2 regions of the Streptomyces sp. WAC03905 genome follow, and region 1 is predicted to be linked to the other one. Evidence: riboswitches for the same ligand, from Rfam matches in the RefSeq annotation. Region 1 holds a riboswitch; the other holds the start of a gene.

What was found. Region 1 has a riboswitch for ZMP and ZTP ahead of AC2RP6_RS09460 (bifunctional 5,10-methylenetetrahydrofolate dehydrogenase/5,10-methenyltetrahydrofolate cyclohydrolase). Riboswitches for the same ligand answer to the same signal wherever they lie in the genome.
Region 2: another riboswitch for ZMP and ZTP. It lies ahead of AC2RP6_RS16760 (serine hydroxymethyltransferase); the one in region 1 lies ahead of AC2RP6_RS09460 (bifunctional 5,10-methylenetetrahydrofolate dehydrogenase/5,10-methenyltetrahydrofolate cyclohydrolase).

What each region holds. Positions count from the first base shown of each region.
Region 1 is NZ_JBXYDZ010000003.1:1,493,382-1,501,673, reverse strand. It holds gene AC2RP6_RS09490 (amino acid permease) at 1-772, shown strand, start outside; gene AC2RP6_RS09485 (SRPBCC family protein) at 827-1,261, shown strand; partial or broken gene AC2RP6_RS09480 (DUF2201 family putative metallopeptidase) at 1,230-1,603, shown strand; gene AC2RP6_RS09475 (hypothetical protein) at 1,610-1,969, opposite strand; gene AC2RP6_RS09470 (RNA polymerase sigma factor) at 2,065-3,660, opposite strand; gene AC2RP6_RS09465 (methyltransferase domain-containing protein) at 3,876-4,637, opposite strand; ZMP/ZTP riboswitch at 4,695-4,797, shown strand; gene AC2RP6_RS09460 (bifunctional 5,10-methylenetetrahydrofolate dehydrogenase/5,10-methenyltetrahydrofolate cyclohydrolase) at 4,870-5,715, shown strand; gene AC2RP6_RS09455 (MAB_1171c family putative transporter) at 5,805-6,950, opposite strand; gene AC2RP6_RS09450 (NAD(P)/FAD-dependent oxidoreductase) at 6,947-8,292, opposite strand, start outside.
Region 2 is NZ_JBXYDZ010000003.1:3,196,355-3,216,584, reverse strand. It holds gene AC2RP6_RS16850 (helix-turn-helix domain-containing protein) at 1-499, opposite strand, end outside; gene AC2RP6_RS16845 (cell division protein PerM) at 619-2,208, shown strand; gene AC2RP6_RS16840 (hypothetical protein) at 2,407-2,991, opposite strand; gene purN (phosphoribosylglycinamide formyltransferase) at 3,235-3,858, shown strand; partial or broken gene purH (bifunctional phosphoribosylaminoimidazolecarboxamide formyltransferase/IMP cyclohydrolase) at 3,855-5,451, shown strand; gene AC2RP6_RS16825 (hypothetical protein) at 5,530-6,210, opposite strand; gene AC2RP6_RS16820 (bifunctional methylenetetrahydrofolate dehydrogenase/methenyltetrahydrofolate cyclohydrolase) at 6,456-7,316, shown strand; gene AC2RP6_RS16815 (DUF3017 domain-containing protein) at 7,306-7,737, shown strand; gene AC2RP6_RS16810 (malate dehydrogenase) at 7,959-8,948, shown strand; gene AC2RP6_RS16805 (hypothetical protein) at 9,092-10,813, shown strand; gene AC2RP6_RS16800 (hypothetical protein) at 10,800-11,183, shown strand; gene AC2RP6_RS16795 (hypothetical protein) at 11,187-12,116, shown strand; gene AC2RP6_RS16790 (carboxymuconolactone decarboxylase family protein) at 12,179-12,703, opposite strand; gene pdxR (MocR-like pyridoxine biosynthesis transcription factor PdxR) at 12,751-14,148, shown strand; gene AC2RP6_RS16780 (DMT family protein) at 14,289-15,143, opposite strand; gene AC2RP6_RS16775 (hypothetical protein) at 15,248-15,544, shown strand; gene AC2RP6_RS16770 (glutathionylspermidine synthase family protein) at 15,552-16,754, shown strand; gene rocD (ornithine--oxo-acid transaminase) at 16,773-17,978, opposite strand; ZMP/ZTP riboswitch at 18,105-18,195, shown strand; gene AC2RP6_RS16760 (serine hydroxymethyltransferase) at 18,230-19,498, shown strand; gene trpS (tryptophan--tRNA ligase) at 19,611-20,230, shown strand, end outside.

The DNA of each region.
Region 1 (8,292 bases):
CGGACAGAGCCCCGCCGGTGCGCTCTCCGCCTCCGCGGCGATCCTGCTCTTCAGCTACCTCGGCGTCGAGTCGGCCGCCGTCAGCGCCGGTGAGGTCCGCGACCCCGCCCGCAACGTCGGCCGGGCCACGATCCTCGGTACCGCCGGCGCGGCCGCCGTCTACCTGCTCGGCACCCTGTCCGTCTTCGGGCTCGTCGCCCACGACAGCCTGGTATCCTCCGAGGCCCCCTTCACCGACGCCGTCAACGCCATGTTCGGCGGCACCTGGGGCGGCACCCTCGTCGCCTGCGCCGCCGTCGTCTCGATGGCCGGCGCCCTCAACGGCTGGACACTGCTCAGCGCCCAGACCCCGTACGCCGCCGCCAAGGACGGCCTCTTCCCCCGCGCCTTCGAGACGAAGCGGCGCGGCGTCCCGGTCGTCGGCGTCGTCGTCACGACCTCCCTCGCCTCGGCCCTGACCGTCTACAACTACACGGCGGGCTCCGACGGCGTCTTCGAGATCCTGGTCCTCGTCACCACCTTCACCGCGACCGTCCCCTACCTGCTCTCCACCGCCGCGCAGATCTACTTCCTGCTCTCCGGCCAGGGCGAGCGCGTCCGGCGCGGACGCCTGGCCCGCGACGGCGCCCTCGCCGTCCTCGCCTTCGGCTTCTCCCTCTGGCTGGTGGCCGGCTCCGGATACGCCGCCGTCTACCAGGGCGTGCTCTTCCTCTTCGCGGGCGTCGCCGTCTACGCCGTGATGGCCGCACGCAGGCAGCGGACAGCCGCCTGACCTGCGCGGTAGCGTGGAAGGACAGGGCCTTTCAGGGGGCGTGAAAGGGTCGCCATGTCCGCGATCAGGGAAAGCATCGAAATCGACCGGAGTCCCGAAGAGGTCTTCGCCTACCTGTCGGACGCCTCCCACCTGCCCGAGTGGCAGAAGAGCGCCGTGTCCGTCAGGGGCGCCGACCACCCGGCCGTCGGATCGCTCATCGCCGTACGGCGGCGCATCGGCCGCCGCGAGTTCCCGACGACCATGGAAGTCACCGAGTACGACCCGCCCAGGACCTGGCACCTCCACGGCACCGACGGCCCGGTCCGCGGCGACGTCCGCGGCACCGTCGAGCCCCTGGGCGACGGGACGCGCTCCCGGCTGACGCTGAGCCTCGACTTCGAGGGCCACGGCATCGGCAGGGTCCTCGTACCGCTCGTCGTGAAGCCGCACGCGCGCAAGGAGATGCCGCTGAACGAGGAGAAGCTCAAGCACCTCCTCGAAACCTGAACCGTGCGGACGCGCCGGAAACAGGATGCCGGGCGACGTGCGGTGTGACCGGACGATGAACGCCGCCCTGCTCGGCACGGCGCTGGGTGCGGTCGCCTCGTACGCCGAGGCCCGCGCCGTACCGCCCCGGCGCGTGGTGTTCTGCGACGCGGCGGCACCGTGCTCCAGGCGGGCGTCGACCTGCTCCAGCGGGCCGCGGACTTCCCGCCCGGAGCGCCGCTGCTGGTGATCACCGACGGCTGGTGCGACACCCTGCGCATCCGCCGCGAACACGCCTTCCTCGTGCCCCGGGGCGCCACCCTGCCGTTCACCCCCCGGGGCCCGGTCTTCCGCCTGTCCTGACGGCCGTCACGGCCGCTGCCTGCGGCCGAGCCGGTAGACGCCGTAGGTGGTGGCGAGGATGACGTCCACGGCCGCCCAGAGGGCGACCAGCAGCCATATGCCGAGCGCGGTGCCGACGTCCCCCGCGTCGCGGCACACTTGCAGGGCGTCCCCCGTCAGCCCCGCACAGGCCTCGGGGTCGGTGTCGGCGCCGTTCAACGCCGCGATGATCCAGACCAGGAAGAACAACTGCACAGCGAGGAAGACCCAGAAGAAGACCCGGTGCGGCCTCCTCGGGCCGGGAGCGGGGCGCACCGCCGGGCCCTCGGGACGCGGACCCCACGTCGGGGGCTGCGCAGGAGGGGGCGGGAGCGGGGTGTCGGCCATGGGCGGAACCTCCTCACGCCACGATCCCACGGCGCGACGCAGCACGCCCCCGGCCCGCACGTGCGCGGGTCGGGGGCGTGCCGGGGGAGATCGACTCAGTCGAGGTAGTCGCGCAGCACCTGCGAACGCGACGGGTGGCGCAGCTTCGACATGGTCTTCGACTCGATCTGGCGGATGCGCTCACGGGTCACCCCGTAGACGCGGCCGATCTCGTCCAGCGTCTTCGGCTGGCCGTCGTTGAGGCCGTAACGCATGGAGACCACGCCCGCCTCGCGCTCCGACAGGGTGCCCAGGATCGACTGGAGCTGCTCCTGCAGGAACGTGAAGGACACCGCGTCCGCGGGCACGACGGCCTCGGAGTCCTCGATGAGGTCACCGAACTCGCTGTCGCCCTCCTCACCCAGCGGGGTGTGCAGGGAGATCGGCTCGCGGCCGTACTTCTGGACCTCGATGACCTTCTCGGGGGTCATGTCGAGTTCCTTGCCCAGCTCCTCCGGGGTGGGCTCGCGGCCCAGGTCCTGGAGCATCTGGCGCTGCACGCGGGCGAGCTTGTTGATGATCTCGACCATGTGCACGGGGATGCGGATCGTGCGCGACTGGTCGGCCATGGCGCGGGTGATCGCCTGCCGGATCCACCAGGTCGCGTACGTGGAGAACTTGAAGCCCTTGGTGTAGTCGAACTTCTCCACGGCGCGGATCAGGCCGACGTTGCCCTCCTGGATCAGGTCCAGGAAGAGCATGCCGCGGCCGGTGTAGCGCTTGGCGAGGGAGACCACGAGACGGAGGTTGGCCTCCAGCAGGTGGTTCTTCGCACGGCGGCCGTCCTCGACGAGGATCTCCAGCTCGCGCTTGAAGGCGGGCTTGTGGTCCTCCTCCTCTTCGAGCTTGTACTCGGAGAAGAGACCGGCCTCGATGCGCTTGGCGAGCTCGACCTCCTGCTCGGCGTTGAGGAGCGGCACCTTGCCGATGAGCTTGAGGTAGTCCTTGACCGGGTCGGCGGTGGCGCCGGCCACCATGACCGTCTGGGCCGGGGCGTCGTCCTCGTCGTCGTCGGACAGCACGAAGCCCTGGGCGCCGGCCTTGGGAGCCTCCTCCTCGGCCTCGTCGACGAGGTCCTCGGCGGCCCAGTCCTCGCCCTCGACGGCCGGGGTCTCGCCCTCGTCGGAGTCCTTGGCGCTCGTCTTCTTCGCCGCGGCGGTCTTCTTCACGGCGGTCTTCTTGGCGGCGGTCTTCTTGACCGTGCGCTTCTTGGGCTCGGCGGCGGCCTCGGCCGGCGCCGCCTCCGCAGCCGCGGCGGCCGACGGAGCGGATATCGCCGAAGCCGTGGACGTGACCGTGGTGGCCGCGGGGGCGGCCGCGGTCTTGCGCGCACCGATGGGCCGGGGCGCGGCGGTGGCCTTCTTGGCCACCGTACGGGCGGGGGCGGCGGCAGCCTTGCGGGGCTTCTTCGCGGCAGCCTTGGTGGCCGGGGCCGCGCTGACGTGAAGGGCGACACCCTCCTCGTCGAGGACCTGGTTCAGGCTGCGCAGGACCCGCTTCCACTGGTCCACCGGGATGCGGCCGGCCTCGAAGGCCTGGCGCACGTCGTCACCGTTGATGTGACCCTGCTCGCGGCCGCGCTCGACGAGCGCTACCAGGGCCTCGGATTCGGCGATCTCCGGAGGGAACGTACGGGACGGGCTGAGCGACACAAGGAGCCTCTCGTTGCGAACAGATAAGGGGTGGGCGGGACATCATCGCGCGAACTCGGGAAACAGACCCGAGGGGGGTCTGTATTCCGGGCCGCGCGAGGACACCTGTCGGTTCATCGCATGCCCGAGTCGATTCGTTACGCGCTGAATTGAGTGACCTGCGCCACGCTGCGACGGGGCAACCGGATCCGGCGTGGATCCGTCCGCCCTCCGCGTCAGCCCGTTTTGCGGGCTTCGATCAGGAAACGGGCGGTATGCGCGACGAAGGGGCCGTCGTGCTCGATCCGTTCGTGCAGCTCACGCAACCGGTCCCGGTACTGCCCGACCGTGAAGCCCGGCACCATCCAGATCACCTTCCGCAGGAAGTAGATCACGGCCCCGATGTCGTGGAACTCGGTGCGCAGTCGTTCGGAGCGCAGGTCGAGCACCTCCAGTCCCGCCTTCGTGGCGTCCGCGACCGCGTCGTCGGGGTGCCGGGCGCGCCGCACCTCCTCCGGCTGCGGCCCGAGAAAATATTCGACGAGTTCGAAGACGCTCGCCGGGCCGACCTGCTGCGAGAGGTACGTGCCGCCGGGCGCCAGCACCCGGGCGATCTCGTCCCACCAGATCGTCACCGGATGCCGGCTGGTGACCAGCTCGAAGGCGTCGTCGCCGAAGGGCAGGGGCGGCTCGTCGGAGTCCGCGACCACCACCGCGCCCAGCGGGTGCAGCAGTCTCGTCGCCCGCTCGACGTTGGGCGGCCAGGACTCCGTGGCCACCGTGAGCCGGGGCAGGGGGCCGCATCCGGCGAGGACCTCGCCGCCGCCGGTCTGGATGTCCAGGGCGGACCGGACCCGGGCCAGCCGTTCCGCCATCAGACGCTGGTATCCCCAGGAAGGACGCTGCTCGGTGGCGCGGCCGTCGAGCCAGGAGAAGTCCCAGCCGTCCACGGAGACGGACTCCGCCTCGGCGACAAGATGGTCGAAAGTACGCGTCATGCATTGATCGTCGCAGGTCGGGCGCCGGGCGACCACCGGTTTGGTCGACTACAGTGGTCGGCGGGCCGTGACTGGCGTTCGGGTGGATCACCACCGGGGAGCGACCCGGCGTACCTCGGCACTTCCCGTACGTCGACTGCCGCGCGCCTGGGCGAACCGCGATCCGCAGCGACGTTCAGGAGACCCCGTGACGACTGCCCAGACTGCCCCTGCCGCCGGGACCGCCCGGCTGATGGACGGCACCGCCCTCGCCCGCCGCATCTCGGAGCAGACCGCCGCCCTCGCGGCGAAGATCACCGAGCGCACCGGCACCGCGCCCTGCCTGGCGACCGTGCTGGTCGGCGAGGACCCCGCCTCGGTCACCTACGTCCGCATGAAGCAGAACCGCTGCGCCAAGGCCGGCATCACCTCCCGCCACGTGGAGCTGCCCGCGTCGACCACCACGGAGGAGCTGGTCGCGGCGATCACGGCGCTCTCCGAGGACCCGGAGATCAGCGGCATCCTGCTCCAGCACCCCGTCCCGCACCACATCGACGAGCGCGCCGCCTTCGAGGCCATCGCCCCCGGCAAGGACGTCGACGGCGTCACCATGCACTCGTTCGCGGCCATGGGCTTCGGCCTGCCGGGCTTCGTCTCCTGCACCCCGGGCGGCATCATGCGCCTGCTGGCCGAGTACGACGTGGACCTGACCGGCAAGCACGCCGTGGTCGTCGGCCGCAGCGCGATCCTGGGCAAGCCCGCCGGGATGCTGCTGCTGGAGCAGAACGCCACCGTCACCTACTGCCACTCCCGTACGCGGGACCTCTCCGCGCTCGTGCGCCAGGCGGACGTGCTCGTCGCCGCCGTCGGCAAGGCGGAGTTCATCCGGGGCGAGGACATCAAGCCGGGCGCCGTGGTCCTGGACGCCGGCTACAACGAGGGCAACGTCGGCGACGTGCACTTCGCGTCGGCGGCCGAGCGGGCCTCGCTGATCACGCCGGTTCCGGGCGGTGTCGGCCCGATGACCATCGCCGTCCTGCTGGAGCAGACGGTGCGCGCCGCGGCCGCGCAGGCCGGTCTGGACCTCGCGGAGCTCTGATCCGCCCGCCGGCCCCGGCCCGCGCCCGGCCGGCCCCGCTGTCGCGACGCCCCGGACCCCGGTCCGGGGCGTCGCGCGTCCGCCGCCGCTCAGGCGGCGGCGTACGCGCGGAACTCGTGGGCCAGCGCGGTCAGCGGGCGGCGGCCCAGGCGGTGCGGGTCGGGGAGCGGCGCCGGCGCCGGCCCGGATCCGCGGGCGGCGGCCTCCTTGAGGCGGCACGCGGCGGCCACGACGGCGGCGTCCGCGACCGCGCCGGCCCGCGCCTCGTCCAGGCCCCGGCCGCGGGCCGTCTCGTACGCGGCGGCGTGCACCCGGGGGTCGAACCAGCCGGCCAGCGCCAGGATGCCGTCGTCGATGACGGACTCGCGGTGGACGAGCCGGATCGCCACCGGGGACCACCACGCCAGCGGGACGGTCCGGCCCTGCGCCGCGGCGAAGCCGCGCAGCGCCTTCCACAGCGGGCGCAGCCGCCGGTACTCGCTGAAGGCGGTCCAGGTCGCCGACCCGCCGATCAGCGGCACGACGAATCCGGCGCCGAGCAGCAGCGCGGAGGCGGAGGCCAGGGGCGGCGCCACGTCCGTGGACAGGACGACCCAGTCGCGGCCGGCCCAGCGGGCGGCCACCGAGGCCCATTTGGCGGCGAGGTAGGCCAGGTCGAGCAGCCCCGCGAGGACGATCAGGGCCAGCCCGGTGCGCAGCGGACGCAGCGAGCGGTCCGCGCGCGCGAACCACTTGGCGCACAGCCAGGTCAGGGCCGAGGTGCCCAGGGTGTGCGCCACCAGGAAGCAGACGATCATCTCGCGGATCCACGGCGTCGTCGCGTAGTAGGTGTCGAGGTCCCTGAGCCGTTCCACCGGCGCGTCCCCGATCACGAACAGGACGACGATCGCGGCGGTCGCCGTGCCGAACACCGCCGCGGTCAGCCGGGTGGCCCGCCGCACGGCGGCGGGCGGCCCGCCGCGCCACCGCAGGACGAGGACGACGCACAGCCCGGAGAAGACCGTGAGCAGGCCGAACACCAGCGGCGCGGAGAAGTTGACCACGCCGGTACGGCGGTTGACCGCGGCGATCGTCGGCGGCGACGCCAGGAAGGTGATGGGGGCGCCGACGACGAGCAGTGCGCACGCGGTCCGGTTCAGCGGCTGGTCCCAGTCGCGGCGCAGCTTCGGAGCTTTGATCAGCAGGGCCAGGACCATCAAGGAGCCGGGGAGGAGCAGGGGGATCTCGCGGCTCATCGGGCCTGACCGACGGGGTCGGCGGGGCCGACCGGATCGCTTTCCGGACCACTCGCCCCATGGCTTTCCGGACCGCTCGCCGGACGGACGGCACCGGTTCTCGTGCCGGGCGCCGGGGCCAGCCCGGCGACGGCCCGCTCCGCGGCGGTGAGCGGCGGCGCCTTCAGCGCGCCCCGGTCGGACGCACGCGCCACGTGCCAGACCACCGACGGGCGGAGCCAGTGGGTGGGCTCGATGCTCATGGTGAGGACGTTGAACAGGGCGGCGGTGAGCGCCTCGTCGGTGGTGGCGCCCGTCATCAGCCGGTTGACGTAGCCGTTGAGCAGGCCGGTTCCGGCGCGCGGCTTCATCCCGGTGGCGCCCGGATACAGGATGTCCTGCGAGGTGGCGAGCTCCCAGGCGGTGGCGACCTGGGGTGCGATGACGCGCTGCGCCTCGCGGCCGATCCCGGGATGGGCCAGGCCCTTGGCCCGCAGCAGGGTGCGTACGGCCAGCAGGCCCTGGGCTGCGACGGTCATGCCCTGCCCGTAGAGCGGGTTAAAGGTGGCGACGGAGTCGCCGACGGCGAAGAAGCCGTCGGGCAGTTCGGCCTTCTCGAAGTAGACACGACGGTTGGCGGTGCCCTGGGTGACGGCGACGTCCGTGAGGGGCTTGCGGTGCTCCAGGAGCTCGCCGACGATCGGGTCGCGCACGGACTTGGCGAACGCGATGAACGCGTCGGGGTCGCCGGTCGGCTGACCGCCGCGGGTGCCGGACAGCGTGGCCTGCCACTGGCCGTTCTCGATGGGCACGATCGTGGCGGTCTGCCCGGGCACCGGCACCCGGGGGTCGGACTGCACGTTGACGATGGGGAAGCCCATCTCGTGCGCACCGGCCGGGGCCTCGAAGATCCGGGTCGCGTAGACGAGGCCCGAGTCGACCTCGGCCTGCCGGATGCCGCTCACGCCGAGGGCCTGGAGCCAGGTCCGCGCGCGCGATCCGCGGCCGCTGGCGTCGACCACCAGGTCGGCCGTCACCAGCCGGTCCTCTTCCTCGGGGGTGTCGACGCGGACACCGGTGACCCGGGAGGCCGTGCCCTCCAGGCCCCGGACCCGGCTCTGCTGGAGGGTGGTGACCGCGTCGAGGCCGGTGACCCGGGCGCGGACCACGGAGTCCAGGAGGTCGCGGCTGCACGAGATGTTGAACTGCTTCTCGCCGCAGCGCGGGATCCAGCCCTGGGCGGTCTTGGTGACCAGGTCGGTGGGCAGGCTGCGGCGGATCGCGCCGGCCTTCGTCCAGTCGTCGGTGATGCCGGGCAGGATCCGCTCGATGGCGCGGGCACCGCCCGACCACAGCAGATGGG
Region 2 (20,230 bases), 1.7 Mb from region 1:
GGTCGTAGAGGGTGTCGAAGGCTTCGGCCGGATCGGTGACGGGCCGTACGCCGGGCCGGGTGACCGGTCCGGCGGCGGACACCGTCCAGGCCCCGGCCGGGCCGCCCGGGTCGGCCACGGGGGCCACGGCCGTCGCGGCGGCGACCGGCTCGTCGGGAACCTCCGGAACGCCGTCGGCCCCGGGCCGGGGGGCGACCGCCACCAGGACCGGTTCGGCAGGGGCGACCGGGGCCACGGGGGCGACCGCGGCGGCCGGTTCGGGCCGCTCGGGCGGTCCGGTGGCTCCGGCCGCCACCGCGCGTTCGGGGAGGCGGGCCAGGAAGCGCGCGTACGCGTCGCGCTTGCGCCCGCGCGGGGTGGTGCGCCCGGACTCCCAGGAGCGCACCGTCGCCGCGGCGACGCCGACCTCCTTCGCGACCTCATCGAGTGTCAGTTCCGCAGCCTCGCGCAGTCTTCGGCGCTCGTTGGGGGCGGGCAGGCCCTCGACGTTTCGTGTCATGCCGCACTCCCCGCGACCCGGCAGCCCTGAGCGAAAAAGTACATAAACGTATATTGGGCGACACCACGGACATTCGCCTGTTACCCGTCCATAGCGCGTGTCGTTGGCACCATGGCGGGGTGACCCAAGTGACCGAACGCGGGACCCGGTTGCCGACGGCCCCGCGAGCCGGTGTGCGGCGGCGTTCGCCGGCCGCCGCCGCATGCGTGGTGGGCGGCGCCGTGGCGGCCGGACTCGGGCTCGGCTTCCTCGCCGTGCTCGTCATCGTCCTGTGGATCAGCTCCCCCTATCCGGACAGCGGCCCCGGCGGCGCCCTGCACCTGGCCGCCGGGCTGTGGCTGCTCGCCCACGGGACCGAGCTGGTGCGGTACGAGACGCTTTCCGGCGTGCCCGCACCCGTTGGTGTGACACCGCTGCTCCTCGTCGCCCTGCCCGCCCTGCTCATGCGGCGGGCCGCCCGGCTGGGCGGCGCCTCCGAGGAGGACGACGAGGACGTGCTGCCCGCGACGGCCGTGTTCTCGGCCGTGCTCTGCGGCTACCTCTCCGTCGGGGCCCTCGCCACGGTGTACGCCGCCGGGGGCCCGATGCCGGCCGACCCGATCAGTGCCGCGTGGCACGTTCCGCTGGTTGCCGTGCCGGCCGCGGCCGGTGGTGTGTGGGGGGCCAAGGGGCGCCCGCCGGGACCGCTGCCGCACTGGCTGCCGGAGGGCGTACGACGCGGGTTCGTGCGCCCTCGTTACGCGCTGGCGCTGCGGGCGGGCGCGGGCGGGGCCCTGGTGCTCCTGGGCGGCGGAGCGCTGCTCGTCGGGGCCTCGCTCGCCTGGCACGGGGCGCAGGTCCAGGCCTCGTTCCTGTCGCTGACCGGGGTGTGGTCGGGGCGGTTCGCCGTCCTGCTGCTCGCGCTCGCGCTGATCCCGAACGCCATGGTCTGGGGGGCGGCCTACGCCCTCGGTCCCGGCTTCGCCCTCGGCGCCGGGGTGACGGCCACCCCGCTCGGCTCCGGGGGCGCGCCCGCGCTGCCCCGGTTCCCGCTGTTGGAGGCGCTCCCGGCCGCGGGCCCGGGCACCCCGCTGACCTGGGCGGCCGCCGGGGTGCCGGTGGTCGCGGGGCTGGCGGTGGGCTGGTTCTCGGTACGCCGGGCGCGTGAGGTCTCGTACGGGGAGACCGCGCTGACGGCGGCCCTCGGGGCGGTGGTGTGCGGCCTGGCGATGGCCGGGCTGGCGGCGGCCTCGGCGGGGCCGATGGGCTCGCGTCGGCTGATCGAGTTCGGGCCGGTGTGGTGGGCCACGGGAGCGGCGGCCCTCGCGTGGACGCTGGTGCTGGCCGTGCCGGTGGCGGTGGGGGTGCACGCGTGGCGCTACCGGCCGGCGGCCGGTCCGGGGGCGGGGGGCGCGGATGCGGACGAGCCGGTCGGGGGAGGGTGGCACGACAGCGGGGTGCGGGAGCTCCGGTGGGAGCTGATGCGGAAGGCGTCGGGGACGCTGGTGCCGGAGATCGTGCCCGAGCCGGTGGCTCCGCCGGTTGCGCCGGTTGCGCCGGTCGTGCCGGTGGCTTCGCCGGTTCGGCGGGCCGTGACCGTGGTGGCGGGGCTGGATCTGGGGCCGGCCCCGGTGGCGCCTCCTCCGGATGACCCGGGTGCCCCTGCCGAAGCGGCTGTTCCGGACGTGGTCGGGGTGCGGGTGCTGGCTCGGCGGAAGCCGTCCGCGTAGCCCGCGGGCGGGTGCCGGGTGCGGCGCCGTTGCCGGGGGCTCCGCCCCGGACCCCCGCGCCTCACACGCCGGCGGGGCTGAAACACCGGGGCTCAGCCCCGGACCCCCGCGCCTCACACGCCGGCGGGGCTGGAGGGGGCGGCGGGGCTGGAAGACCGGGGGTCGGCCCCGGGCCCCCTCGCCTCGGACGTCGGAGGGTTACTGGCGGACCTTCAGGACCTCGCCGATCACGTTGTTCGGGAGGAGGGTGTTGCACTGGAGTTCCGCCGCGTGGGTGAGGGCGTCGTCGCGGCACACGTAGAAGTCCTTGTACGCGAGCTGCAGCGCGTACGAGCTCATCGCCAGCAGGATCGCCAGTGAGGCGGTGACCAGGCCGCTCACCGCCGCCGTGCGCTGGGGGCGGGCCGCCGGGCCGAGGGCGTCCAGGCCCGTCGGGGCGCCCGGTTCGCCGGTCGCCGCCGCCGGCTTGCCGCGCAGCGCGCTGATGCCCCAGTACAGGGCGAGCGCGCCCAGCAGCAGGCCGACCGAGGGGATCCCGAAGATCCCGAAGAAGAAGCCCCACATGCCCGCCAGCAGCGCGTACCGCGCGCGGCGCTGGATCGGGTCGGTCGGGTCCCAGCGTGCCGGACCCCGCTGGCCGCCCGAGTCCCCCGGCCCGTTCCCGTCGCCGTTCCCGCCGTCGCCTCCGCTGCGCGGCTGCCACGGCTGGTCGGGCCGGCCTTCCGGCGGGGCCGCGAAGGGGTTGTCGTCGGTGGGGGAGTCGGGCTGGCGGCGGTCCGGCATCGGGTGTGTTACTTCCCCTGTGTCGTGGACGTCACGTGGACATCGAGGCGAGGTGGGCCAGTTTGCGGCGTGTAGGCCAGACGCTACCGCCCGGCCGTCCCCCCGTCCCTCGGGGGCCGTCCGGTGTGCCGGTATCGTTGCAGGCGGTCGGCGGCTTCGTATGGTTCCCCGTATATCGGTACCCCGAAGTTTCGTATGACCACACAAAGACGAACGACGCAATTACGTGAGAAAGGGCCTCCCATGGCCGCCTCCCGCCTGGTCGTGCTGGTCTCGGGGTCCGGCACCAACCTCCAGGCCCTGCTCGACGCCATCGACGCCCACCCCGGCGGATCCGAGGGCTTCGGCGCCGAAGTCGTCGCCGTGGGGGCCGACCGTGCGAACATCGCCGGCCTGGAGCGGGCGGAGAAGGCCGGGATCCCCACCTTCGTCTGCCCGGTGAAGGACTACGGGAGCCGCGCCGAGTGGGACGCCGCCCTCACCGCGGCGACCGACGCGCACGCGCCCGACCTGGTCGTGTCCGCCGGTTTCATGAAGATCGTGGGCAAGGAGTTCCTCGACCGCTTCGGCGGCCGGTTCGTCAACACCCACCCCGCCCTCCTCCCCGCCTTCCCCGGAGCCCACGGCGTCCGGGACGCGCTCGCCTACGGCGCGAAGGTCACCGGCTGCACGGTCCACTTCGTGGACGGCGGCGTGGACACGGGTCCGATCATCGCCCAGGGTGTGGTCGAGGTCCGGGACGAGGACGACGAAGCCGCTCTGCACGAGCGCATCAAGGAAGTCGAGCGACAGCTGCTCGTCGACGTCGTGGGGCGCCTGGCCCGGCACGGCTACCGCATTGAGGGACGAAAGGTAACAATCCAGTGACCGCCGCAGACACCGCAGCGAGCAACGACCCGACCACGACCCGGCGGCCGATCCGGCGTGCGCTCATCAGCGTCTACGACAAGACGGGACTGGAAGAGCTGGCCCGCGGCCTGCACGGGGCGGGCGTCGCGCTCGTCTCCACCGGCTCCACCGCCTCGAAGATCGCCGCCGCAGGGGTGCCCGTCACCAAGGTCGAGGAGCTGACCGGCTTCCCCGAGTGCCTCGACGGCCGGGTCAAGACCCTGCACCCCCGCGTGCACGCCGGCATCCTCGCCGACCTGCGCCTGGAGGACCACCGCAACCAGCTCGCCGAGCTGGGCGTCGAGCCCTTCGACCTCGTCGTCGTCAACCTGTACCCGTTCCTGGCCACCGTCCAGTCGGGTGCCACTCCCGACGAGTGCGTCGAGCAGATCGACATCGGCGGCCCCTCGATGGTCCGCGCCGCCGCCAAGAACCACCCGTCGGTGTCCGTGGTCACCAGCCCCGCGCGCTACGCCGACGTCATCGCCGCGGCCCAGGGCGGCGGCTTCGACCTCACCGCGCGCAAGCGGCTGGCGGCCGAGGCCTTCCAGCACACCGCCGCCTACGACGTGGCCGTCGCCTCCTGGTTCACGAACGCGTACGCCCCGGAGGGCGAGGAGGGCGCCCTGCCCGAGTTCCTCGCCGGCGCCTGGGAGCGCAAGTCCACCCTGCGCTACGGCGAGAACCCGCACCAGGCCGCCGCCCTCTACACGGACGGGCAGCCGGGCGGGCTCGCCAACGCCGAGCAGCTGCACGGCAAGGAGATGTCCTTCAACAACTACGTGGACACCGAGGCCGCGCGCCGCGCCGCCCACGACCACGAGGAGCCGTGCGTCGCGATCATCAAGCACGCCAACCCGTGCGGCATCGCGATCGGCGCGGACGTCGCCGCCGCCCACCGCAAGGCGCACGCCTGCGACCCGCTGTCGGCGTTCGGCGGCGTCATCGCCGTCAACCGTCCGGTGACCGTCGAGCTTCGCCGAGCAGGTCGCGGAGATCTTCACCGAGGTCATCGCCGCCCCCGGCTACGAGGACGGCGCGGTCGAGATCCTGGCCAGGAAGAAGAACATCCGCGTCCTGAAGGTCGACGGGACCCCGCACCAGCCGGGCGACCTCAAGCCCATCAGCGGCGGCGCGCTGCTCCAGCAGTCGGACCTGTTCCAGGCCGAGGGCGACGACCCCGCCAACTGGACCCTGGCCACCGGCGACGCGCTGTCCCCGGCCGAGCTCGCCGAGCTGGCCTTCGCGTGGCGGGCCTGCCGGGCCGTCAAGTCGAACGCGATCCTGCTGGCGAAGGACGGCGCCTCGGTCGGCGTCGGCATGGGCCAGGTCAACCGCGTCGACTCGGCCAAGCTCGCCGTCGAGCGGGCCGGCGCCGAGCGCGCGCAGGGTTCGTACGCGGCGTCCGACGCCTTCTTCCCCTTCCCGGACGGGCTGGAGATCCTGACGGCCGCGGGCATCAAGGCCGTGGTCCAGCCCGGCGGTTCGGTCCGTGACGAGCAGGTCGTCGAGGCCGCGCAGAAGGCCGGCGTGACCATGTACTTCACCGGCACCCGGCACTTCTTCCACTGAGTCCGGCCCGCCCCGGCACACGGCGAAGGCCGCGACCCGCAGTGCGGGGCGCGGCCTTCGCCGTGTGCGGAGGGCGGCTCAGTAGCGCGGGCGCTTGAAGTAGTCGCCGGCCTTCGCGAGGCCGATGACGATGGTGAGGCCGAGGGCGAGGGAGACCAGGGCGGGCAGCAGGACGATGGCGGTGGGCCCGCCGCTCGACGAGTGCTCGCTCGCGCCGAGGGCCGCCACGTTGACGAGCAGGCTCAGACCGGCGAAGAAGGTCTGCAGCGAGCCGTAGACGATGCCGGACACGCGCACGCCGTTGCGGCCCTTGCCCATCTTGACCGCCGTCAGGAACGGCCACAGGGCCATGCCGATCAGGACGAGGCCGCCGATGACGAAGCCGACGCTGACGGCCGTCCCCACGTCCTGCGCCGAGGAGCTGGAGGACCCCGAGAAGGCGGAGGCGAAGACGGCGCCGCCGATGATGATCAACAGCCCGGCCAGCGCCTGCAGGCCCCCCAGGATGAAGAGGATGACCCGGGCCGCCTTCGCGCCGCCGGGCATCTCCATGTGGGCGCCCGGGTACCCGCCGGGACCGCCCGGGTAGCCCCCCGGGTAGCCGGCGGGGCCGCCGGGGTAGCCCTGCGGGGCCTGCTGCGGGTAGGCGTAGCCGCCCTGCGGCGGGACGCCCTGGGGGGCCTGCTGCGGGTAGCCGTAACCGGGCTGGCCCTGCGCCGGCTGCTGTCCGTACGGATTGTGCGGGTCGCCGAAACTCATCTGGGGTGTTCCTCCGTGGAAGTGCGGGGACGCACGGCAATGAAGCGCGGAGGAATCCTGCACGGTGCGGTCCGCCCCCCGGCACTGCCCGCGGCACTCAGTCGTTTCATCGTGGTCCGACCGGCGAGGCCTTGTCCAGCGGGTTGGCATACGGACGGTCACTTGTTGTGCAAGTGCAATGAACCCTGAGGTCCCGCGAGCGCCTTGACTGGAACCAGGGCCACCTCATCCGGGAGGATGGGGGCATGACCGCCCAGATTCTCGATGGCAAGGCCACCGCGGCCGCGATCAAGTCCGAACTGACCGCCCGCGTGGCGGCCCTGAAGGCCCGGGGCATCACCCCCGGCCTCGGCACCCTGCTGGTCGGCGACGATCCGGGCAGCCGCTGGTACGTCAACGGCAAGCACAAGGACTGCGCCGAGGTCGGCATCGCCTCCATCCAGCGCGAACTGCCCGCGACGGCCTCCCAGGAGGACATCGAGGAGGTCGTGCGCGAGCTCAACGCCAACCCGCAGTGCACGGGCTACATCGTGCAACTCCCGCTGCCCAAGGGCATCGACACCAACCGGGTCCTGGAGCTGATGGACCCGCTGAAGGACGCCGACGGACTGCACCCGACCTCCCTGGGCCGGCTCGTGCTGAACGAGCCGGGACCGCTGCCCTGCACCCCGTACGGGATCGTCGAACTGCTGCGCCACCACGACGTCGAGATCGACGGGGCGCACGTCGTCGTCCTCGGCCGCGGGATCACCGTCGGGCGGTCCATCGGGCTGCTGCTGACGCGCAAGTCCGAGAACGCCACCGTGACGCTGTGCCACACCGGCACGCGCGACCTCTCCGGGCTGCTGCGCCAGGCGGACATCGTCGTCGCCGCGGCCGGGGTCCCGCACCTGGTCAAGCCCGAGGACGTGAAGCCGGGCGCGGCCGTGCTCGACGTGGGCGTCAGCCGCGACGAGGCCGGGAAGATCGTCGGCGACGTGCACCCCGGTGTCGCCGAGGTCGCCGCGTGGATCTCGCCGAACCCGGGCGGCGTCGGCCCGATGACCCGCGCCCAGCTGCTCGTCAACGTCGTCGAGGCGGCGGAGCGGTCCGGCCGTGAGGGCTGAACCGGGCACCGAGCACGTGAACGGGAGCGGCACGGCCAAGTCCCGCCGCTTCCCCTCCGTCACGCGGGACACGGCCCGCCCCGAGGGCAGCGGCCGCGCCGTCCCCGGCGCCGTGTCCACGCCCGCCCGCCAGTGGCCGATGCTCAGCGTGCTCGCCGCGACCGCGGTGGGGCTGCTGGTCACGGCCCTCGGGCAGGCCCGGTACGGCTGCCTGGTGATCGGCGTGGCCCTGATCGCGGCGTCCGTGCTGCGGCGCGTGCTGCCGTCGGTGGGGATGCTCGCGGTGCGCTCCCGCTTCACGGACATGATCACCTACGGGCTGCTGGGCGTCGCGATCACGCTGCTCGCGCTGGTCATGGAGCCGCAGCCGCTGCTGAAGATCCCGTTCCTGGAGAGCGCGGTCCGCTTCACCGTGCGCTGAGCGCACCGGGTCGGCCGCCGAACAAAGGCCCGGGGACCGGCTGCGCCTTCGAAACGCCGGGGTACGTGTGCCACGCACCACAGGGACCCGGGGGTTGGGCCGCGCCCGGGTCGGATAGCCTGACCGCGGATGTCTCTTCACGTCAAGATTTACAGGGGAGCGGCGTCCTCCAGCACATGGGGCAGGGACGCCCCACCGCCAGCTGTCTAACGGAGAAGGCCATGACCCGCACTCCTGTGAATGTCACCGTCACCGGCGCCGCCGGCCAGATCGGCTACGCGCTGCTCTTCCGTATCGCGTCCGGTCACCTGCTCGGCGCCGACGTGCCGGTCAAGCTCCGCCTCCTGGAGATCCCCCAGGGCATGAAGGCCGCCGAGGGCACCGCCATGGAGCTCGACGACTGCGCCTTCCCGCTGCTCGCCGGCATCGACATCTTCGACGACCCGAACAAGGGCTTCGAGGGTGCCAACGTCGCGCTGCTCGTGGGCGCCCGCCCGCGCACCAAGGGCATGGAGCGCGGCGACCTGCTCGCCGCCAACGGCGGCATCTTCAAGCCGCAGGGCCAGGCCATCAACGCGCACGCCGCGGACGACATCAAGGTCCTCGTCGTGGGCAACCCGGCCAACACCAACGCGCTCATCGCGCAGGCCGCCGCCCCGGACGTACCGGCCGAGCGCTTCACCGCGATGACCCGCCTGGACCACAACCGCGCGATCTCGCAGCTGGCCGCCAAGACCGGTGCCGCCGTCTCCGACATCAAGCGCCTGACGATCTGGGGCAACCACTCGGCGACCCAGTACCCGGACATCTTCCACGCGGAGATCGCCGGCAAGAACGCCGCCGAGGTCGTGAACGACCAGGCGTGGCTCGCCGACACCTTCATCCCGACCGTTGCCAAGCGCGGCGCCGCGATCATCGACGCCCGTGGCGCGTCGTCCGCCGCCTCGGCCGCAAACGCCGCCATCGACCACGTGCACACCTGGGTCAACGGCACCGCCGAGGGCGACTGGACCTCGATGGGCATCCCGTCGGACGGCTCCTACGGCGTTCCGGAGGGTCTGATCTCCTCCTTCCCCGTCACCTGCAAGGACGGCGCGTACGAGATCGTCCAGGGCCTGGACGTCAACGAGTTCTCCCGCTCCCGCATCGACGCCTCCGTCCAGGAGCTGTCGGAGGAGCGCGACGCCGTCCGCGAACTCGGCCTGATCTGATCCTTCGCTCCTCACCGAGGAGCACGGACCCCTTCGCCACCTCGGCGAGGAGCACGCACCGCGGCGCCCCGGCCCCCATGGGCCGGGGCGCTTTGGCGTGATTGCGCCTGTCGGAAGTTGTAAGGGAAATCTAAGGTCGGTCGGTGACCGAGAGCCCGATTCCCCGCCAATACACCGGCGCCCCACAGGACGAACCCCGCACCGGCCGTCCCCCCGTCGACCCGGCGGTCAGCGAGGCCGGCCGCTTCCTGTGCGCGGGCACCTACCTCGACGCCGGGTACCGCGACCGCGTCATCGAGGAGCTGTACGTCCACGAGGAGCGCATCGTCGCGCCCTCCTACGGCTTCGACGCCTCGCGCGTCCTCGCCCACGCCCTGCGCGCCCGCCGCGCCGAACTCGGCTGGGCCGTCGGCATACTCGGTGCCTGGTTCGTGGGATCCCTCCTGACCGGCGGCGCCCTCGTGGTGCTGCTCCTGCCGTTCCTGATGCTGAGCCTCGCCGGCTGGCTCAGGGCCCGGTCCGGGCTGCTGCCGCGCCTGCTGGGCCTCGTCGTGCGGATCTACGCCTGGTGGAACCTGGCCGTCATCGTGATCCTGGTCCTCGGGATCTGGCTGGCGCTCCTCGGTGCCTTCGGCGACGAGGACGAAGGCCCCGTCGGCCTCGGCCTGCTGCTCTTCTCCGAGGGCGTCGGCGGTCCCGCGGCCGGCTTCGTCCTCGGATGGATCCCGGCGGTCTTCGCCGCCGTCGTCACCGTCGTCGGTCTCCAGCGCGGCCACGTCGCCCGGACCATCGCCAACGACCTCAACCGGGACCGGTACGCCCACCGCTCCGCGGACCCCGCGGAAGCGGAGCAGGGCGTACGGTTCGCCCGCGTCCGGCAGCGCATCCTGCACGAGCAGCACGCGCCGATGATCATGTACGACATCAACGACCCATTTCTCGGCGCCGGCGAGGCGTACCACCCCTGGCAGGTGTCCTTCGAGCTGCGCGCCCGCGAGGACCTCGAAGCCGGTCGGAAGCCGGAGCCGCTCACCAACGCCCGCATCGTGGAGCGGATCGTGCCGATGCTGGAGCAGCTGCGCGTGCCGTCGCAGCACGGGTCCCCGCAGGCCGAGGCCGACGTACTGGACCGCCTGCGCGAACTGGTCGTCGACAGCTGCGTGTTCCTGCCCGGCGGCGGACTGGACCACCGCGACGAGGGCCCGCACCTGCGCGCCGACTTCGAGGCGCACCGGGCCGCCGCCGTCGAGGAGGGCGGCGAGCGCCGCCGGTACTTCCTGCGCGTCCGGGTCGGCGGCTGGGACGAGAACCTCGTCGTCACCGTGTTCGTACGGGTCCACACCCAGGGCGGGATGATGATGGTCGAGGTGGCGCCGCACGTCCTGCTGCCCGTCCACGTCGCCTTCCACAACGCGGACGCCGACGCCCACCGCTACCTGAACAACAGCCGCTTCGGTAAGGCCGTCTGGGCCCTGCGGCACACGCCCGCCTCCTTCCCGGCGGCCCTCGTCACCCTGGGCCGCGGCATCGCCAGCTGGTGGCGGATCGCCACCGCCGGCAACGGCGGGGCCCGCCCCGAGGGGCCGCGGGCCTCGGTGCGCGAACTCGCCGCGCAGGACAACGGATCGCTCTTCCACCTGATGGACCTCGACCGGTACCTGAAGACCATTCAGGACCGGATCGTCGCCGGCATTACCGTGGTCCTGGACGAAGCCGGCTGGCACACCGAGGCGTTCGCGCGGCGCGCCGACGTCTACGTCGGCGCCGGCGGGACCTACATCGGCGCGATGCACGACAGCGCCGCCAGCTTCGGCGGCAGCGGGAACCACAACAGCACACACAGGGGGAGCCATGGCAGCAAGTGACGGAGGAGCACAGGAGCCCGCCGTGCGGATCGGCAGCGTCCACGGCAGCGCGTTCAGCATCGGCGGCTCCGGCAACACCAACAGCGTCCACCAGGGCGGTACGGGAGCGGACGCGCCCGGCGCGGCGGAGCTGCTGGAGGCGGTGCTCGCCCTGCGCGAGGCCCTCGTCCGGGAGGCGCCGCGGGGCGCCGAACGGACCGCGCTCGACGCCGAACTGGACGGGGTCGCCGAGCAGCTGGAGGGCGCCGAGGAGATCCGGCCCGGCCTGGTCACCCGGCTGCGCGGGGCGCTGGAGCGGTGGGCGCCGCTGGTGGAGACGGTGAGCGCGGCCACTGCCCTGGGCAGCCTGCTCGGCGCGCTGGGAGGCTGATCCGTGGCTCCGGCACAGCCGCCGACCGGCCCCCGCCGCTGGGACGCCCGGGCGCAGCGCTGGGTGGCCGACCAGGCTCCGGCCGGTCCGCCGACGGGGACCCCGGCCGCCCCGGCGCCGGTCCCCGGTCCGGGCCTGCCGCCGCTTCCCCCGCAGCCGCCGACCCCGCCCGCGCCCACGCCCCCGTACGGGCCGCCACCCGTGCCGCCGCAGCAGCACGGCCCGGGCGCCGGGGCCGGCGGGAGGCCGGGCGGCCGTTGGCTGACCCCGGCGACGGCGGGCATCGCGGTCGCCTCCGTGGCGATCGGCGCGGCAGCCGTCTGGTTCGTGGCCCGGGACACGGGCGACGCCGACCGCGCGGGCGAGAAGAACGGCACGGTGACCTCGGGTGCGCCGACGGAATCCGGCGGGGGCCCGCCCACGGCCACCGGCGCCCCGACCACCGCCGCACCGATCGGGACGCCCACCCCGGGCCCCACCGGCACCGGGGCGGGCGGGGCAGCCCACGAGACCAGGCGCGACCCGGCGGGCTTCACCGTCGCCGTGCCCGCGGGCTGGGCGCGCGAGGAGGTCAAGGAAGGCGTCTTCTACCGCTCGGCCGACCGGACCGCGCTGATCCAGGTGTTCCGGGTGTCGGAGCCGGAACTCAGCCCGCTCCAGGCGGTCCGGCAGGCCTCCACCTACCTGCGGGGCGGCACCCGGGGGTACGAGGAGATCAGCGTCGGCCCGGTGTCCGGCGGCGCCGACGCGGCGGAGCTCGTCTACCAGTACGACAGCGAGGAGTCGCGCGGCGTGCGGCGCGGGGTCGAACGGGTCTTCCTCGCGGCGGACGGCAGCAAATGGGCGCTGCTCACCGCGGGCCCGGTCGCCGAGTGGCCGCTCACGCAGGAGCACCACGCGGCGGCCGTGGCGGCGTTCCGCCCGACGGGCTGACGGCCGCGGCCGGCCGGCGGGCCCGGCGGGCCCCGCCGGCCCCGCCGGCCCCGCCGGGCCGGTCAGGCCTTGTACGCGCCCGGCTTGTAGTGGCCCGGCACCATGCGCGTGGTGACGGCGATGCGGTTCCACACGTTGATCGTCGCGATGACGGCGATCAGCTGGGCCAGCTCCTGCTCCTCGAAGTGCGCCGCGGCCTTCGCGTACACCTCGTCGGGCACGAAGCCGTCCGTCAGCACCGTGACGGCCTCGGTGAACTCGATCGCGGCGAGCTCCTTCTCGGTGTAGAAGTGCCGCGACTCCTCCCAGGCGCCCAGTTGGACGATCCGCTCGACGCTCTCACCGGCGGCGATCGCGTCCTTGGTGTGCATGTCGAGGCAGAAGGCGCAGTGGTTGAGCTGGGAGGCGCGGATCTTGACGAGCTCGACCAGGGACGGCTCCAGGCCCTTGCGGGCGGCGAGCTCCAGGGCCAGGACGGCCTTGTAGACCTCGGGCGTGAGCTTCGCCATGTGCATGCGCGGGGTGTGCTCGGGCGCGAGGTCGTGGGTGTGCGCGTGGGTCTGCGGGTTCTCCGCGGTGGTCGTCATGTGTTCCACCGTAGGAGCGGGGCGGCCCGCCGGTATGGTCCATTTTCATGACGGATCCTTGGGCCACTTTCGGAGCCGACCTGCACCTGGACCTCTCCGCAGGGCAGGGTCTGCGGGCCGGGCTCACCGATGCGCTGCGGGAGGCCGCGCGCGGCGGGCGGCTGGCGCCCGGCACGCGGCTGCCGTCCTCCCGGACCCTCGCGGCCGACCTGGGCATCGCGCGGAACACGGTCGCCGAGGCGTACGCCGAGCTGGTCGCGGAGGGCTGGCTCACCGCCCGCCAGGGCTCCGGCACCCGGGTCGCGCAGCGGGCCCGCCCGCGCCGGGCGGCGGCGGCCGCCCCCGTACGGCGCCCCGCGCGCGGCGGGCCGGCGTACAGCCTGGTCCCCGGCACGCCGGACCTGGGCGGCTTCCCGCGTGGGGCCTGGCTGTCGGCGGCCCGGCGGGCGCTGACCGCCGCCCCGAACGAGGCCTTCGGCTACGCCACCGACCCGCGCGGCCGCGTCGAGCTGCGGCAGGCGCTGGCGGGCTACCTGGCGCGGGCGCGCGGTGTGTACGCGGACCCGGACCGGATCGTCCTGTGCTCCGGGTTCCTGCACGGGCTGAAGCTGCTCGCGGCGGTGCTGCGGGCGCGGCGGGTGCGGGAGGTCGCGGTGGAGGGGTACGGCCTGGACTTCCACCGGGACGTGCTGGTGGGGGCGGGGCTGCGGACCAGTCCGCTCGGGGTGGACGACGAGGGCGCCCGTACGGGCGAGCTGACGGCGGCGGCGGGTGCGGTACTGCTGACCCCGGCCCACCAGTTCCCGACGGGCGCCGCGCTGACCCCGGCCCGCCGGGCGGCCGCCGTCGACTGGGCCCGGACCACCGGCGGGCTGATCCTGGAGGACGACTACGACGGCGAGTTCCGCTACGACCGGCAGCCGGTGGGGGCCCTGCAGGGGCTGGACCCGGACCGGGTGGTGTACCTCGGCACGGCCAGCAAGTCCCTCGCTCCGGGGCTGCGGATCGGCTGGATGGTCGTCCCGCCGGGCCTGCTGGAGGAGGTCACCGAGGCGAAGGGCCACACCGACTGGACCTCCAGCGCGCCGGACCAGCTGACGCTGGCGGAGTTCATCGCCTCGGGGGCGTACGACCGGCACGTGCGCGGGATGCGGCTGCGCTACCGGCGGCGGCGGGACGAACTGGTGGCGGCGGTGGCCGGGAGGGTCACAGGTGTCTCGGGGATCGCGGCGGGCCTGCACGCGGTGCTGGACCTCCCTGCGGGCACGGAGCGGTCGGTGCTGCAGTCCGCGGCCTGGTACGACCTGGCCCTGCACGGCCTGTCCGCCTTCCGCCACCCGCAGGCCGAGGCCGTGCCGCGGGACGCGCTGGTCGTCGGCTACGGGACCCCGTCGGACAGCGCCTGGTCACCGACCCTTGCGGCGCTCGCCGCCTCGCTGCCCTGACCCTGCGGGGTGCCGCGCCGTTGCGGGGGCGTCGCCCCCGGACGCCCGCGCCCCACAGGCCGGCGGGGCCGGAACAGGGCCCCGCGAGGGCTCGGGGGCGGAGCCCCCGCACGGGTGCGGCAGGCGGGAAAGGGCTCCACTCAGCCACAGCCACGTGGTGGTGCTGGGGCCGATGGCGATGTCGGTTCGCCGAAGCGGGAGAGGGCCAGGGAGCCGGCCACGGCCACCGCGAAGCCCGTCACCGCCAGCCAGGTCAGGCCCTCCCGGGTGCGGTCGCCGAGCCACACCACGCCCACCAGCGCCGGGCCGATCGTCTCGCCGAGCACCAGGCCTGCCGTCGCGACCGTCACCGAGCCGCGCGCCAGCGCCGAGGTCAGCAGCAGGAACCCCGCCGCGCCGCCCAGCAGGAGCGCGTACAGGGCCGGGTTGGCGAAGTCCCGTACCGAGTCGATGAGCCGCACCGAGACCTCCACCACGCCGAAGCCCGTGCCCGACCCGAGACCGAGGACCAGCGCCCGCGGCCCGTCCGGCAGCCCGCCCGCGACCACCCCGACGGCCAGCACCAGCACCGCCACCCCCAGCAGCCCCAGCTTCAGCGCGAGCGAACCCGTCCCGGCGCCTTCCTCCCCCGCGGAGAGCCCCAGCATCAGAAGCCCCACGCACACCACGCCCACCGCGCACCACTCCGCCGCGGACAGCCGCACCGCCATCAGCCGCGAGGCGACCACCGCCGTCACCGCCAGGCTGGCGGCCAGCGCCGCCCCGACCACGTAGATCGGCACGTGCCGCAGCGCGATGATCTGCAGCACGAATCCGGCCGCGTCCAGGGTCAGACCCAGGACGTAGCGCCACTGCCGCGCGGCCCGCAGGAACAGCGCCGCGTCCACTCCGGACCCGCTGCCCGGCTCCACCGCCCGCGTCGCGACGGCCTGCAGAACGGACGCCGTGCCGAAGCACACCGCCGCACCCAGCGCGCAAATCATCCCAATCAGCACGAACTGACTCTAGGTCACGGATCTCACGGCGGCCGGATTCCATCGGCCGGGGGCCCCGTTCTAGTCTGTCGGGAGCACGCCAGGCCCCAGGGGGAGCAGCAGACATGGACAGCAGCAGCACCAACCAGCGCCGGATGCGTTCGGGCGCCGTCGCCCTCGGAGGCATGGGCCTGCTCGCGGCCACCCTCGTGGCCTGCGGCAGCAGCGACGAACCGGACCGCCGTTGTGCGTCCCGCTCGACGCTGGACCATCTGAACAGCAAGGAGTGCAAGACCGGCGGAACCGGCGCGTACTACTACGGCGGCCGCGTCAGCAACGGCAAGGTCACCGGCGGCAGCTTCGACAAGTCCGCCGTCACCCGCGGCGGCATCGGCGGCCACTCCAGCTCCAGCGGCGGCTGATCACACGATGCAGCGGCACACCATCGAGCCCCGCCCCGGCTGGCAGAAGACGGTCGAGGAGCAGGGGCTGATCTACCCCCTCACCCGTTACCCCGACGACTCGCTGCGCCCCTACTGGGACGAGAGCGCCTACTACTCCTTCTCCCTGCCGGAGATCGAGGCGCTGGAGAACGTCGTCGAGGAACTGCACGCCATGTGCCTGGCCGCCGCCGCGCACATCGTCGAGCACGACCGCTTCACCGACCTCGGCATCACCGATCCGAAGCTCGCCGCGCTGATCACCGAGTCCTGGCGGCGCCGCGCCGAACAGCCCTCCCTCTACGGCCGTTTCGACCTGCGCTACGACGGCAGCGGCAGCCCGGCCAAGATGCTGGAGTACAACGCCGACACCCCGACCTCCCTGGTGGAGGCGGCCAGTCCGCAGTGGTTCTGGATGGAGGAGCGGTTCCCCGGCGCCGACCAGTGGAACTCCCTGCACGAGCGCCTCGTCGACGCCTGGCGCCGCCAGGCGGAGCTGCTGGCGCCCGGCCCGCTGCACTTCGCGCACTCCGAGACCGACGAGCTCGGCGAGGACCTGATGACGGTCGCCTACCTGCAGGAGACCGCGGACCAGGCCGGTCTGGAGACCCACGCCCTGTCCGTCGAGCAGATCGGCTGGGACAGCCTGTCCGGCCGGTTCGTCGACGACAAGCTCCGCTTCATTCGCAGCTGCTTCAAGCTCTACCCGTGGGAGTGGCTGGCCACGGACGAGTTCGGCCCCCAGGTCCTGGGCACCTACGACCACGGCGGTGGCTCCGGCACCACCTGCTGGATCGAGCCGCTGTGGAAGATGCTGCTCTCCAACAAGGCGCTGCTCGCGATCCTGTGGGAGCTGTTCCCGGAGCACCCGAACCTGCTGCCCGCCTACCTCGACGGCCCGCGCGAGCTGGCGGAGCCCGGGGCGGACGGGTACGTGGCCAAGCCCCTCCTCGGCCGTGAGGGCGCCGGCGTCACCCTGCACGAGCCGGGCCCGGACGGCGAGCCGTTCGTCCCGGAGCCGGGGGAGCGGTACTGCTTCCAGGGGCTGGCCCCGCTGCCCGACTTCGACGGCAACCGGGTGGTGCTCGGCGCGTGGGTCGTCGAGGACGAGGCGGCGGGGCTCGGGATCCGCGAGTCGGCCGGGCCGGTCACGGACGAGTACGCCCGCTTCCTGCCCCACGTCATCCTCTGAGGATCCGCCGGACGCCGCCTAAGCGGACAGCACCGCCCGGAGCTGTTCCAGCCCCCAGTCCAGGTCCTCCTTGGTGATCACCAGCGGCGGGGCGATCCGGATCGTCGACCCGTGGGTGTCCTTCACGAGCACGCCGCGCTCCATCATCTTCTCGGAGATCTCCCGGCCCGTGCCGTGGGAGGGGGCGATGTCGACGCCCGCCCACAGGCCGCGGCCGCGCACGGCGGTCACGGCGCCCCCGCCGACGAGCAGGCCCAGCTCGCTGTGGAGGTGGTCGCCCAGTTCGGTGGCGCGCTGCTGGTACTCGCCGGTCCGGAGCATGGCGATCACCTCCAGGGCGACGGCGCACGCGAGCGGGTTCCCGCCGAAGGTGGACCCGTGCTGGCCGGGCCCGAACACCCCCAGCACGTCCCGGTCCGCGACCACCGCCGACACCGGCACGACGCCGCCGCCGAGCGCCTTGCCGAGGAGGTAGACGTCGGGGACGACCCCCTCGTGCTCGCAGGCGAAGGTCTTCCCGGTCCGGCCGAGCCCGGACTGGATCTCGTCGGCCATGAACAGGACGTTCCGCTCGCGGGTCAGTTCCCGTACGCCGCTCAGGTACCCGGCGGGCGGCACCAGCACCCCCGCCTCGCCCTGGATCGGCTCCAGCAGCACGGCCACGGTGTTCTCCGTGACGGCGTGGGACAGCGCGGTGAGGTCCCCGTACGGGACGATCTCGAAGCCGGGCGTGTACGGGCCGAAGTGGTCGCGGGCGTCGTGGTCCGTGGAGAAGGAGACGACGGTCGTGGTCCGGCCGTGGAAGTTGTCGGCGGCCACGACGATCTTGGCGTGGCCGTCCGGGACGCCCTTGACCTCGTAGCCCCACTTGCGGGCGGTCTTCACCGCCGTCTCCACGGCCTCCGCACCCGTGTTCATGGGCAGCACCATCTCCTTGCCGCACAGCGCGGCGAGTTCGGTGCAGAAGTCGGCGAACCGGTCGTGGTGGAAGGCGCGCGAGGTGAGCGTGACCCGCTCCAGCTGGGCGCGCGCCGCGTCGATCAGACGGCGGTTGCCGTGCCCGAAGTTCAGCGCGGAGTACCCGGCGAGCATGTCGAGGTATCTGCGGCCTTCCACGTCGGTCATCCACGCGCCCTCCGCGGACGCGACGACGACCGGCAGGGGGTGGTAGTTGTGCGCGCTGTGCGCGTCGGCGGAGCGGATGGCATCAGCTGTTGTCGACACGGGGTCTCCGATCGTCCGTCTGGCCGGTGAAGCGGTGAAGCGGTGACGAGGGTGGCGTCACCTTCTTATCGTCGCTCGTATCCCGGACGCAGAAACCTCTCCCGCGGCGAGGCGGATAAGGTGTTCGATACGCACGGCGACTGGCGTACGGAGAACCAACTCCGGGGGAGTCGTGCGCGCTCGACCGCATACAGGGCCGCTCGCCTGGGCCTCGCGGGGTACCGATCACATCGACCCCGGAGGAGCCCGCCGTGTCCGCGAGCCGCCATCCCGCCCTGTCCGCGACCGATCCCGAACTGGCGTCCTACGTCGCCGCGGAGGAAGTCCTCCAGGCGGAGACCCTGCGCCTGATCCCCAGCGAGAACTACGTGTCCGCGGCCGTCCTCGAAGCCTCCGGCACCGTGCTGCAGAACAAGTACAGCGAGGGCTACCCCGGCCGCCGCTACTACGAGGGCCAGCAGAACATCGACCGCGTCGAGGCCCTGGCGGTCGAGCGGGCCAAGGGCCTGTTCGGCGTGGAGCACGCCAACGTGCAGCCGTACTCCGGCTCCCCCGCCAACCTGGCCGTGTACCTGGCCTTCGCGAAGCCCGGCGACACGGTCATGGGCATGGCCCTGCCGATGGGCGGCCACCTGACGCACGGCTGGGGCGTCTCGGCGACCGGCTCGTGGTTCCGCGGCGTGCAGTACGGCGTCCGCGCCGACACCGGGCTGATCGACTACGACGCCGTGCGCGACCTGGCGCTCGCCGAGCGGCCCAAGGTGATCTTCTGCGGCGGTACCGCCCTGCCGAGGACCATCGACTTCGCCGCCTTCGCCCGGATCGCGCGCGAGGCGGGCTCGGTCCTGGTCGCGGACGTCGCCCACATCGCCGGCCTGATCGCGGGCGGTGCGCACCCGTCCCCGGCGGACCACGTGGACGTCATCTCCACCACGACCCACAAGACGCTGCGCGGCCCGCGCGGCGCGATGCTGATGTGCCGCGAGGAGCACGCCAAGGCGATCGACAAGGCCGTCTTCCCCGGGCTGCAGGGCGGCCCGCACAACCAGACGACGGCGGGCATCGCGGTGGCGCTGCACGAGGCGGCGCAGCCGTCCTTCGTCCGGTACGCGCACGCGGTCGTGGCCAATGCCAAGGCGCTGGCCGCGGCCCTGCTGGAGCGGGGCTTCGACCTGGTGTCGGGCGGTACGGACAACCACCTGATCCTGATCGACCTGACGGGCAAGGAAGTGCCGGGGAAGGTCGCGGCCAAGGCGCTGGACCGGGCCGGCATCGTCGTGAACCACAACACGGTCCCCTTCGACCCGCGCAAGCCGTTCGACCCGTCGGGCATCCGCATCGGTACGCCCTCGCTGACGTCGCGCGGCCTGACCGCGGAGCACATGCCGGTGGTCGCCGACTGGATCTCGCGCGCGGTGGACGCCGCCGCGAGGCAGGACGAGACCGCGCTGAAGGTGATCCGTGCCGAGGTCGCCGACCTGATGGCCGCCTTCCCGGCCCCGGGCCTGCCGCTGTCGTAGCCCCGCGGCGCCGCTGCGGGGGTCCGGGGCTGCCGCCCCGGACCCCCGCGCGGCGGAACGAACCGGCCGAGTGCGGGCGTGAGCCCCTCCCCGCACCTGAGAGAATGGGCCCATGGCTTCTGATCGTCCTCGCGCGCTCTCCGGCATCCAGCCCACCTCCGGCTCGTTCCACCTCGGGAACTACCTCGGAGCCATCCGCCAGTACGTCGCCCTGCAGGAGACGCACGACGCGTTCTACATGGTCGTCGACCTGCACGCGATCACCATGCCCCAGGATCCGAAGGACCTGCGCGCGAACACCCGCCTCTCCGCCGCGCAGCTGCTGGCCGCCGGTCTGGACCCGGAGCGCTGCACGCTCTTCATCCAGAGCCACGTGCCCGAGCACGCGCAGCTCGGCTGGGTGATGAACTGCATCACCGGCTTCGGCGAGGCCAGCCGGATGACGCAGTTCAAGGACAAGTCGGCCAAGGGCGGTGTCAACAGCGCCAGCGTCGGCCTCTTCACGTACCCGATCCTCCAGGTCGCCGACATCCTGCTCTATCAGGCGGACGCCGTCCCGGTCGGCGAGGACCAGCGCCAGCACATCGAACTGACCCGCGACCTGGCCGAGCGCTTCAACGGCCGCTTCGGCCGGACCTTCACCCTCCCGGCGGCGCACATCGTCAAGGAGGTCGCGAAGATCTACGACCTCCAGGACCCGGCGATCAAGATGTCGAAGTCCGCGTCGTCGCC